3 regions of the Leclercia sp. CFBP8987 genome follow, and region 3 is predicted to be linked to each of the others. Evidence: predicted binding sites of a transcription regulator. Region 3 holds the regulator's gene; each other region holds the start of a gene.
What was found. The regulator Fur, encoded in region 3, represses iron uptake genes when iron is present. The targets are predictions, from matches to a motif close to ATAATAATGAGAACNACTATCAA.

Region 1 (4,059 bases), 660 kb from region 3:
GTGGGCCTGCTGGGTAACGCCAAAGGCGCAGCCAAGCCGATCCCCTTTGCCGAGGATACCTGCGTTCCGCCGGAACACCTTGCCGACTACATTGTGGAATTTCGCGCCCTGCTCGACAGCCACGGCCTGAGCTACGGCATGTTCGGCCATGTCGACGCCGGGGTGCTGCACGTTCGTCCGGCGCTGGACATGTGCGATCCGCAGCAGGAGATGCTGATGAAGCGGATCTCCGATGAGGTCGTCGCGCTCACCGCGAAGTACGGCGGTCTGCTGTGGGGCGAGCACGGGAAAGGGTTCCGCGCAGAGTACAGCCCGGCCTTCTTTGGCGAGGCGCTGTTTGGCGAGCTACGCAAAATCAAGGCGGCCTTTGATCCGGACAACCGCCTTAATCCGGGTAAAATCTGCCCGCCAGCGGGCGTCGATGCCCCGATGATGCAGGTGGACGCGGTTAAACGCGGCACCTTCGATCGTCAGATCCCGATTGCGGTGCGCGCCTCCTGGCGCGGCGCGATGGAGTGTAACGGCAACGGCCTGTGCTTTAACTTCGATGCCAAAAGCCCGATGTGCCCCTCAATGAAGATCACCAGCAACCGTATCCACTCCCCGAAAGGGCGTGCGACCCTGGTGCGCGAGTGGCTGCGTCTGCTGGCCGACCGCGGCGTGGATCCCCTGGCGCTGGAGAAAGAGTTGCCGGAAAAACGCGCCAGCCTGCGCACCCTTGTCGAACGCACCCGCAACAGCTGGCATGCGCGCAAAGGGGAGTACGATTTCTCCCACGAAGTGAAAGAGGCGATGTCGGGCTGTCTCGCCTGTAAAGCCTGCTCCACCCAGTGCCCGATTAAGATCGACGTGCCGGAGTTCCGCTCGCGTTTCCTGCAGCTCTATCACAGCCGTTACCTGCGCCCGGTGCGCGATCACCTGGTGGCGACGGTTGAGAGCTATGCCCCGCTGATGGCCCGCGCACCGAAGACCTTCAACTTCTTTATCAACCAGCCGCTGGTGCGCAAGCTGTCCGAGAAGCATATCGGCATGATTGACCTGCCGCTGCTCTCCACCCCGTCCCTGCAGCGTCAGCTGGTGGGCCACCGCTCCGCCAATCTGACTCTGGAGCAACTGGAAGCCCTGAGTCCGGAGCAAAAAGCGAAAACCGTGCTGGTGGTGCAGGATCCCTTTACCAGCTATTACGATGCGCAGGTGGTGGCTGACTTTATCCGCCTGGTCGAGCGGTTAGGCTATCAGCCGGTACTCCTGCCGTTCTCACCGAACGGCAAAGCCCAGCACATCAAAGGATTCCTCAATCGTTTCGCCAAAACGGCGCAAAAAACCTCTGACTTCCTCAGCCGGGTGGCGCTGCTGGGAATGCCGATGGTCGGGGTCGATCCGGCGCTGGTGCTCTGCTATCGCGACGAGTACAAGCAGACCCTCGGCGACAAACGTGGTGAATTCCACGTGATGCTGGTGCATGAGTGGCTCCCGACGATTGTCGACGCGCAAACCACCCAGGAGACCAGCGGCGAATCCTGGTATCTGTTCAGCCACTGCACCGAAGTGACCGCGCTGCCGGGCGCGCCTGCCCAGTGGGCGACGATCTTTGCCCGCTTTGGGGCGAAGCTCGAGAGCGTGAGCGTCGGCTGCTGCGGGATGGCCGGGACCTACGGCCATGAGGTGGTGAATCATAAAAACTCGCTGGGGATCTATGAGCTCTCCTGGCACCAGGCGATGCAGCGCCTGCCGCGCAATCGCTGTCTGGCGACCGGCTATTCGTGTCGCAGCCAGGTCAAGCGCGTCGAGGGTAGCGGCGTGCGCCATCCGTTGCAGGCCTTACTGGAGATTATGGGATGATCTGGAAACGTGCGGTGACTCTGCAGGCGTTAAACGCCATGAGCGACGGGAACATGGTGGGGCTGCTGGACATTCAGTTCACCCGCATCGGCGAGGATGAGCTGGAGGCGACTATGCCGGTGGACAGCCGTACTCATCAGCCCTTTGGCCTGCTGCACGGCGGCGCATCGGTGGTGCTGGCCGAAACCCTGGGCTCGGTGGCAGGCTATCTCTGTACCGAAGGGGAGCAGAAGGTGGTGGGGCTGGAGGTGAATGCCAACCACATCCGTTCCGTGCGCAGCGGGCGGGTACGCGGTGTCTGTCGCGCGCTGCATACCGGCGGGCGGCATCAGGTGTGGCAGATTGACATCTTCGATGAACAGCAGCGTCTGTGCTGCTCGTCGCGGCTCACCACCGCGGTGGTATAAAACGAAAGGACGCTGTCGCGGCCTTTTTTCTTTTCTATCTTCTTGAAATTGCACCGCTTCCTGGCGGGCAGCAATTTATGTTAATTCGCGCCTCAAAGTTTATGAGACTATTCCTATGCTCCTTCAAGAGCTAAGCCAGTATGAGTGCCGGAGATAAGCGCCGGATGGAGCAAGAAGCCCTTAAGATTACCTTTGGTAGTCTTAAGGGCTTTCTTTTTTGTGCACCCCACTCGCGATCTTTTCCCTTCAGTAATCGTCTCTTACATCCTGCATGGCAGACACAATAACCAGACCCGTAATGACCACGGCAAGGATGGCGACTATCAATAGTGCTGTAAGCATATCCCCCTCCTGATGCTGGTCCTGAATAACAAGGATAGCGCACCCGAAGGCCATCCATCGCCAGTGCCCCGGCCCTTTCAGAATACGCTTACAGGTATGAGCAGCCGCGTCGGCCAACTCCCTATCTCAAAAATTGGTATTTTCTATACATATTTTGCATTTATCCCATTCAGCCGCGAATAACGGGGAAATAACGCTTTTTATCAGTCGCTTAAGTAAATGTGATCAACCCTGTTAACCCCCGTAGCAGGGTCTATGCTTAATGAAAGTAGCCAAAAAGGGCGGTTAAGCCGAATGCCCCTGCAACTGAGGGGTTGAAGTGATAATCATTATCACTAACATGGTGTTATGCCCTGGGGGCGCACTACAAGAGGTGAATATATGCAACAGCATTCAGAAACATTTGATCCGACGGAATTTGCGTGGCGTGGATTGTCGCTAACACCTGCCGCAGCGGCGCATATTCGCGAGCTGGTAAGCAAGCAGGCGGGCATGCTGGGCGTGCGGTTAGGCGTTAAGACGACCGGGTGCGCCGGTTTTGGTTATGTACTGGATACCGTCAGCGAACCGGCTAAGGACGATCTGCTTTTTGAGCAGGACGGCGCCCGACTCTATGTCCCCTTGCAGGCGATGCCGTTTATTGACGGTACCGAAGTGGACTACGTGCGCGAAGGCTTAAACCAGTTATTCAAATTCAATAACCCGAAAGCCCAGAACGAATGCGGCTGCGGCGAAAGTTTTGGGGTATAGGCGGTATTATGTCTCGACATACTGAAGCAAGTGACGACGTCAACACCTGGTCCGGCGGCCACATTAATTACAAAGAGGGCTTCTTCACCCAATTGCAGACCGATGAGCTGGCAAAAGGGATCAATGAAGAGGTCATCCGCGCCATTTCTGCAAAACGTAATGAACCTGACTGGATGCTGGAGTTCCGTCTCAATGCCTTTAAAGCCTGGCTGGAGATGGAAGAGCCCCACTGGCTGAAGGCGCACTACGACAAGCTGAACTATCAGGATTACAGCTACTACTCGGCGCCGTCGTGCGGCAACTGCGACGATACCTGCGCCTCGGAACCGGGTGCGGTGCAGCAGACCGGGGCCAACGCCTATTTAAGCAAAGAGGTGGAAGAGGCCTTCGAGCAGCTCGGCGTGCCGGTGCGGGAAGGGCGTGAGGTGGCGGTAGATGCTATCTTCGACTCCGTCTCGGTGGCCACCACCTACCGGGAAAAGCTGGGCGAGCAGGGGATCATCTTCTGCTCCTTTGGCGAAGCCATCCACGACCACCCGGAACTGGTGAAGAAGTACATCGGCACCGTGGTGCCCAGCAACGATAACTTCTTTGCGGCGCTCAACGCGGCGGTGGCTTCCGACGGCACCTTTATCTATGTGCCGAAGGGCGTGCGCTGCCCGATGGAACTCTCGACCTATTTCCGCATTAACGCCGAGAAGACCGGTCAGTTTGAACG
Region 2 (4,059 bases), 410 kb from region 3:
AAACCCGTCTTTGGTGCGGTATTTCGCCAGAATGGTGGTCACCTTCTTAAAGTTGGCATCCACTTTCGCCAGCAGTTCGCTGTTATCTTTCTGCAGCTGGGGACGCAGCAGGTCAACGATCTTCTGCGCGCCTTCGACGTTAGCCTGGAAGTCCCACAGGTCGGTATGGCTGTAGCGGTCTTCTTCCCCGCTAATTTTGCTGGCCGCCACTTCTTCAATCAGCCCTGCCGCGCCACCCACCACTTTTGACGGCGGGAAGGCCAGCTCGCTGATGCGTTTTTGCAGCTCCAGCACGTCGCTGTTCAACTGCGTCGCGTACTGCTCCATCCCTTTGGTGGAGTTATCGCCAAACAGGGCTTTCTCCAGACGGTGGAAGCCGGTGAATTTTGGATCGGCGGCTTTCTGCTCGTAGTCATCTTCACGGGCATCGATGCTGCCATCCAGGTCCGAGAACAGCTCGGCGATAGGCTCGATGCGCTCGTAGTGCTGACGGGTTGGCGCGTACAGGGATTTGGCTTTTTCGATATCGCCCGCTTTCACCGCGTCGGTAAAGGCTTTGGTGCCAGCCACCAGGTCCGCCGTCTCTTTGGTGACGTAAGCTTTATATGCGGTAATGGCCTCGCCGAGGCTCAGCAGCGCGTCGCCTTTGGCGGCGTCGGCGGTGGCAGCACCTTTGACGATCAGCTTACCTTTCGGGTTGGTCAGCAGGCCGCAGGTCATGTCATATTCACCTGGCTGCAGGTTGGCGGTCATCTTCTGAGTGAAGCCCGGGGCGATGTTCTCGCGCTCTTCCACCACCATCACCCCTTTGAGGATCTCCCACTCCAGCGCTTTCTGGCTGTGGTTCTGGATGATGAACTGGGTTTTACCGCTGTTGACCGTGATGGTCATCGGCTCACACTGTTTATCATTGACCGTCACTTTTACCTGCGGAACATCTGCCGCCTGAACATAAAACGCGGAGGTAAGCAGCGCGGCAATACCCGCCTGCAAAGCGGTGCGACGAAGTTGAATAGTCATAACCTTTCCCTTTTAAAAGTATGTTGTAACTACAGTGAGCACTTCAGGGCGCAGTATGCGACGGCTGCGTGCCCGGCCGCGATGGCATAAAGAACAGCGCCAGCGCCGGAATGAGATAGATAAAGTACACCGCCACTTCACTGACGCTCGGCGCTTCCTGATAGCCGAAGATCCCTTCCAGCAGGGTGCCGGTCAGCGAATGGGTGGACAGGATATTACTGAGATCGAACGCCACATCCTGGAAGTGGTTCCACAGGCCCGCCTCATGGAAGGCGCGGATCGCCCCCGCGGCCAGCCCGGCGGCTACCAGCAGAATAAACAGGCTGGTCCATTTGAAGAAGACGCCGAGGTTAAGGCGGATCCCGCCCCAGTAGAGCAGGAAACCGAGCACCACCGCAGTGGCCAGACCCAGCACCGCACCCAGCGGCGGCCAGATGCCGACATCCTGCTGGAAAGCGGCCAGCAGGAAGAAGACCGACTCCAGCCCTTCACGCGCCACGGCGAAAAAGACCATCATGATCAGCGCCCAGCCGTGGTGATTGCCTTTCGCCAGGGCGCTGTCCACTGCCTGCTCCAGCTGGACCTTGACGTTACGCGACACTTTACGCATCCAGAACACCATCCAGGTGAGGATCACCACCGCAATCAGCGCCACGAGGCCTTCAAACAGCTCCTGCTCTTTTTGCGGGAATTCCCCGGTGGTTTCGTTGATCGCAATGCCCAGACCCAGGCAGAGGGCGGCAGCCAGGAAGACGCCGATCCACATCACGCCGATCCAGCGGCCGCGCTGAGTACGTTTCAGATAGCTGGCGATCAGGCTGACAATAAGGGCCGCTTCGAGGCCTTCACGTAACATAATGAGAAATGGAACAAACATGCCGACACCTTAAATGTTATTCACGGTCAACTGATGCAAAGAAAAGTAAATTCTTTTGATAGTGATTATCATTACGGCAATAAGAAATACAAGCGAAATATGCTGCGTTTTGATGACAGGATGTAAAACCATAAGCAGAAGATAATCACTCAGGTGACTAAAGGGTTCATAAGTTATGTCGTAAAAGTTCATTTACGGTTACAGCGGGCTGTGGCTAAATAAGCGCCTCATTAATCTGCTGAAAATCAACTATGTATCAATTCCTGCACTTCCTGCTGGCGCTGGTGGTAATCCTTGCGCTGGCCTGGCTGGTCAGCTTTGACCGCCGCAACATTCGCATTCGCTACGTTATCCAACTTATTGTGATTGAGATTGCGCTGGCATTCTTTTTCCTCCACGCCGAAAGTGGCCTGTTTGTTATTCAGTACGTCTCAGGCTTCTTCGAGTCATTACTGAAATATGCCGCCGAAGGGACCAACTTTGTATTTGGCGGAATGGGTGAAAAAGGGCTGGCCTTTATTTTCCTCGGCGTGCTGTGTCCGATTATCTTTATTTCCGCGCTGATCGGGATTCTGCAGCACTGGCGTATTCTGCCGGTGATTATCCGCGTTGTTGGCACCCTGCTGTCGAAGGTTAACGGCATGGGCAAGCTCGAATCCTTTAACGCCATCAGCTCTCTGACGCTTGGCCAGTCGGAAAACTTCATTGCTTACAAAGGGGTGCTGGGGGATCTTTCGTCGCGTCGTCTGTTCACCATGGCGGCTACCGCGATGTCGACGGTTTCACTGTCGATTGTCGGAGCCTATATGACCATGCTGGAGGCGAAATATGTGGTGGCGGCGCTGATCCTGAATATGTTCAGCACCTTTATTATCCTGACGGTGATTAACCCGACTCGCCCGGAAGCGGAGCCGGAAATTAAGCTGGAGAAGATGCATGAGTCCCAGAGCTTCTTCGAGATGCTGGGAGAATATATTCTGGCTGGCTTTAAGGTGGCGATGATTATTCTGGCGATGCTGATTGGCTTTATTGCCCTGATCAGCGCCGTTAACGCCCTCTTCTCCAGCATCTTCGGCCTGAGTTTCCAGCAGATTCTGGGTTACGTCTTCTATCCCCTGGCGTGGCTGGTGGGCATTCCACTGAGTGATGCCCTGCATGCGGGCGGGATTATGGCGACCAAGCTGGTGGCAAACGAGTTTGTGGCGATGATCGAGCTACAAAAAATCGCGGCACAGATGACCCCGCGCGGGCTGGGCATTCTGTCGGTGTTCCTGGTCTCCTTCGCCAACTTTGCCTCGATCGGCATTGTGGCCGGGGCGATTAAGGGGCTGAACGAGCAGCAGGGCAACGTGGTGTCGCGCTTTGGCCTGCGCCTGGTGTACGGCGCAACGCTGGTAAGCCTGTTATCGGCGAGTTTTGCGGGATTAGTGTTGTAGTTTATTGCCCGGCGGCGCTGCGCTTGCACGGGCCTACGGGTTTCGTAGGCCGGGTAAGCGCTAGCGCCACCCGGCAGATTTCATCAAAACTGCACGCACACCGGCTGGTCGACGCGCATCACTGACTCCTGGGCAAAGCGCTGCTTATAAATCCTTCGCAGCGTCTCGATGTTGCTCTCGCTCTGCGCATCTTTCCCGTGGATCAGCATCAACGCCTTGCTCGATTCGCGCGCCACTTTCCCGTCATTCCCCAGCCACTGCCCACGCGCATCAAACACCGTTAAGCCATCGCGAAAACGCGGGGTCACGTCCTGATCGACAAACTGCTGCCACTCCTGGCCGGTGATCGCCTCCCCTGCCGGACGGTTCAGGCCAAAATAGAGGGTGGTTTGCTGCATCTGATTATCGGCTTTGCAGGTGTTATCCGCGGTGCTGTGGGATGGGGCGTTGCAGCCGGCCAGCAGTAATATTGCGCCAGCCATGAGCCCTGTTTTGAATGTCATTGTTCGCTATCCTCATTATTTTTTTAGCACAGCGATATGACCGTAAGTTGCAGAAATTAGCAATAAAAAAAGCCGGGCATGCCCGGCTTAGATTCCGAAGATGATGGTTCCCCCTCACCCCGGCCCTCTCCCTCAGGGAGAGGGAGAAGACAAATTACTCAGCCTGTAACTTCGTTGGCGGTGCGGAGTGGTAATGTGCATCTGCGTCAGCAAAGCGTTTCTG
Region 3 (4,059 bases):
GAACGTGACCGTAAAGATGTTGAGTCAGATAAATATAAAACTAACCTCGCTCACTCCACCTGGAACGCCAATCTTGATTTCCAGTCCGGCTATGCCGCTGACATGTTCGGCCTTGATCTGGCTGCCTTCACTGCCATCGAAATGGCGGAAAACGGCGACAGCGGCCACCCGAACGAAATCGCTTTCTCCTCCAGCAACAAAGCCTATAAAGAGGACTGGTCCGGCGATAAGAGCGGGATCAGCCTGTATAAAGCGGCAGCAAAATTTAAATACGGTCCGGCCTGGGCCCGCGGCGGCTGGTTACAGCCAACCGGTCAAACCCTGTTAGCGCCGCACTGGAGCTTTATGCCGGGTACCTATCAGGGTGCCGAAGCCGGGGCCAACTTTGACTACGGCGATAGCGGTGCGTTGAGCTTCTCTTATATGTGGACCAACGAGTACAAAGCGCCGTGGCATCTCGAGATGGACAAGTTCTATCAGAATGACCGAAAAACCCGCGTCGACTATCTCCACTCCTTCGGCGCGAAGTACGATTTCAAAAATAACCTGATCCTGGAAGCCGCTTTTGGTCAGGCTGAAGGCTTCATCGATCAGTACTTTGCCAAAGCCAGCTATAAGCTGGATATCGTCGGCGGTCCGCTCTCTACCACCTATCAGTTCTACGGCACGCGTGATAAAGCCGACAGCGGCACCGTGAACGATATCTACGACGGTACGGCCTGGCTACAGGCGCTGACCCTGGGTTACAAAGTCGGGCAGGTCGATTTACGTCTGGAAGGGACTTACGTCAAGGCAGAAGGGCAGCAGGGTTACTTCCTGCAGCGTATGACCCCAACCTATGCGTCTTCCAACGGTCGTCTGGACGTGTGGTGGGATAACCGCTCCGACTTTAACGCCAACGGCGAAAAAGCGGTCTTCTTCGGCGCCATGTACGATCTGAGCAACTGGAATCTGGCGGGCTGGAGCGTTGGCGCGTCTTATGTCTACGCCTGGGATGCGAAACCGGCCGACTGGTTAATCAACAGTGCCGGTCAGCGTGAAGATATCGCCTCGAACAAGATCAAGGAATCGGCCTACAGCCTGGATGCGATCTACACCCTGCAGGATGGCCGCGCGAAAGGGACTATGTTCAAACTGCACTTCACGCAGTATGACAACCATTCCGATATCCCAAGCTACGGCGGCGGCTACGGCAACATCTTCCAGGATGAGCGTGACGTGAAGTTTATGGTTATCGCCCCATTCACCATCTTCTGATGACAATCCGGGCGGGGAATTCCCCGCCTGACTGGAGACCGTTATGCTGAAAAAAATCGTACTGGTCGCGGTGCTGGCATCAGGACTGGCCGCCTGCGCACAACCCCAGACCCAGAAAGAAGACACGCGTCTGAAAGAGGCCTACAGCGCGTGCATCAATACCGCTGAAGGTTCGCCAGAAAAGATCGAGGCCTGCCAGAGCGTACTGGACGTGCTGCGCCAGGAGAAGGCACACGAACAGTTTGCGACCCAGGAAACCGTCAGAGTGGCGGATTACCAGGCCTGTATTCAGGCGCGTAAAACGGGTAACAATCAGGACGTGACCAAAAACTGCGATAAAATCTGGCAGGAGATCCGCAGCAACAACGCGAAGTAATCTGCTTTTTGCCACGCCCGGTGGTGCAAACTGCCGGAACTGAGCCCGTAGGCCCGCGTAAGCGTAGCGCCACCGGGCTCTTTTTTTGCCTGTAAAAAGGCAAAAAAAAAGCCAACCGTCAGGTTGGCTCAGTGTCGATGCAGGGATTACTTCGTGTCGTGCGCGTGGTCATTTTCGCGACAGTCGCCTTCGGCACAGTGACCGTACAGGTACAGACTGTGGTTGGTCAGGCGAATGCCGTGACGTGCGGCAATTTCGCGCTGGCGTAATTCGATGGAATCATCGCTGAATTCGATCACTTTGCCGCAGTCGAGGCAAATCAGGTGATCGTGGTGATGCTGCTGCGTCAGTTCAAACACGGATTTACCGCCTTCGAAATTATGACGCGTGACGATGCCTGCATCGTCGAACTGGTTCAGTACACGGTAAACGGTAGCCAGACCAATCTCTTCGCCCATGTCGATCAGACGCTTGTATAAGTCTTCCGCACTGACATGATGGTTATCCGGACCCTGAAGCACTTCCAGGATTTTTAACCGTGGAAGCGTGACTTTCAGTCCGGCCTTCTTTAATGCGGTGTTGTTGTCAGTCATGCGGAATCTGTCCTGTTGCTAAACGATTCACTTCTAAAGAAGAAGTGACAGAAAATGCACCTGGGATAATGCGTCTCATTATAGAACTGCCATGACGTAATGAAAACTGCAAGTCTCAAGTAAAGTATGCTTATAAAAACGAGGTACCGCCAACAAAGTTGTTACAAGGTTCCCCGTTTACTCCTGGATCATTGTACAGGTATGGCAGCAAAAGTTAAAAATTTGTAGCAATTATTTTGATTGGAATTACCTATCAATGCGGCGCAACTTTAGCGTTGCGCCGCGACATCATCAAGCGTTGAGGATGTCGTCGAGGTGCAGTTCTTCGCGGATTTGTTTAACCCATTTGTCCACGCGCTCAGCGGTCAGTTCCGGCTGACGGTCTTCGTCGATAGCCAGACCCACGAAGTTGTTATCATCGGCCAGACCTTTAGAGGCTTCGAAGTGGTAACCAGCGGTTGGCCAGTGGCCCACAATCACCGCGCCGCGTGGCTCAATGATGTCGCGAATGGTGCCGAGGGCATCGCAGAAGTATTCTGCGTAGTCTTCCTGATCGCCACAGCCGAACAGGGCTACCAGCTTGCCGTTGAAGTCGATCTCTTCCAGAGACGGGAAGAAGTCGTCCCAGTCACACTGCGCTTCACCGTAATACCAGGTCGGGATGCCCAGCAGCAGAATATCGTAACCTTCGATATCTTCTTTGCTGCTTTTCGCAATGTCATGCACATCGGCAACGTCTTTACCTAACTGTTTTTGAATGTTTTTTGCGATGTTTTCGGTGTTACCCGTGTCGCTGCCGAAAAAAATGCCGATGATTGCCATGAGTAAAATAACCTCTTGATACTTAATGGTATGGTGGCGCAATTTAGCCACGGATAAGGGCAATCATAGCAGAACAGAGAAGCCTGCGGAAACTGCTATCACGCAGGACTGCACTCTGTGCTACATGAAAGCAACAAGAAGGGGAGTTTTCTGAGTTAAACCTTGCCGTGCCATTTCTCGAGCTGCGCGATCAGCATCTCTTCGATAAGCTCACTGCGGCTGATATCACGGGCATTCGCCAGCTCATTCAGCGCATCGACAGCGTCAGCATTCAGTTTCAGCTCGACGCGTTTAAGCCCACGACTTTTATCGCGTTTAAGCTGATTGCGCTTATTAATGCGCAGCTGTTCATCACGCGATAGCGGATTGGTTTTCGGTCGTCCCGGGCGACGCTCATTCGCGAACAGATCTATTGTCGTGCGGTCCGTGTGTTCTTTGGCCATGATTCTGAGACTTCGGGGGAAACAAGACACCCTGCTAATGCCCGGGCGATAAGCGCGCCATCATACATCACCGAAAACGGCACGCCAACGACTGGAGGCCTGCCGGCGACCAGTCGCTCTCTTTTTAATCAATTATTGATGTCAGCGAGGTAACGGCGGATAGCGCGCAGCACCGCGTCCGGTTTTTCAGCATGAACCCAGTGTCCGGCCCCGGCAATGACATGCGCTTTGGCCTGAGGGAATTGCGCCAGCAGCGCATCGCGGTACGCTTCGGTGACATACGGGGAATTGCCGCCAGTGATGAACAGGGTAGAGTGCGGCCACGCCGGGACCGGCTGCCAGCCGACGATCTGGTCATACCGATCCCAGAGAACCGGCACGTTGAAGCGCCACGCGCCGTCGACGAAGGATTTCAGCAGGAACTGCACCACGCCCTCTTCATCCAGATGTTCACGCATCAGCGCCGCGGCCTGCTGGCGGGTGCTGACCCCGGCGTCGGTGACGGCATTGATGGCAGCGAAGATCTCATCGTGGCGGCGTACGTCGTAATCCACTGGGGCGACGTCGA

Region 1: sufA (Fe-S cluster assembly scaffold SufA) is a predicted target of Fur. The motif match lies at 2,911-2,933, and genes of this name have one in related genera.
Region 2: efeU (iron uptake transporter permease EfeU) is a predicted target of Fur. The motif match lies at 1,953-1,975, and genes of this name have one in related genera.

The regions. Positions count from the first base shown of each region.
Region 1 is NZ_CM188255.1:1,976,507-1,980,565, forward strand. It holds gene ydiJ (D-2-hydroxyglutarate dehydrogenase YdiJ) at 1-1,842, shown strand, start outside; gene menI (1,4-dihydroxy-2-naphthoyl-CoA hydrolase) at 1,839-2,249, shown strand; gene sufA (Fe-S cluster assembly scaffold SufA) at 2,973-3,341, shown strand; gene sufB (Fe-S cluster assembly protein SufB) at 3,350-4,059, shown strand, end outside.
Region 2 is NZ_CM188255.1:1,727,962-1,732,020, reverse strand. It holds gene efeO (iron uptake system protein EfeO) at 1-1,020, opposite strand, end outside; gene efeU (iron uptake transporter permease EfeU) at 1,064-1,897, opposite strand; gene SOM40_RS08145 (NupC/NupG family nucleoside CNT transporter) at 2,149-3,333, shown strand; gene SOM40_RS08140 (DUF3574 domain-containing protein) at 3,417-3,836, opposite strand; gene putP (sodium/proline symporter PutP) at 3,991-4,059, opposite strand, start outside.
Region 3 is NZ_CM188255.1:1,316,685-1,320,743, forward strand. It holds gene chiP (chitoporin ChiP) at 1-1,257, shown strand, start outside; gene chiQ (ChiQ/YbfN family lipoprotein) at 1,304-1,633, shown strand; gene fur (ferric iron uptake transcriptional regulator) at 1,780-2,226, opposite strand; gene fldA (flavodoxin FldA) at 2,518-3,048, opposite strand; gene ybfE (LexA regulated protein) at 3,204-3,491, opposite strand; gene ybfF (esterase) at 3,620-4,059, opposite strand, start outside.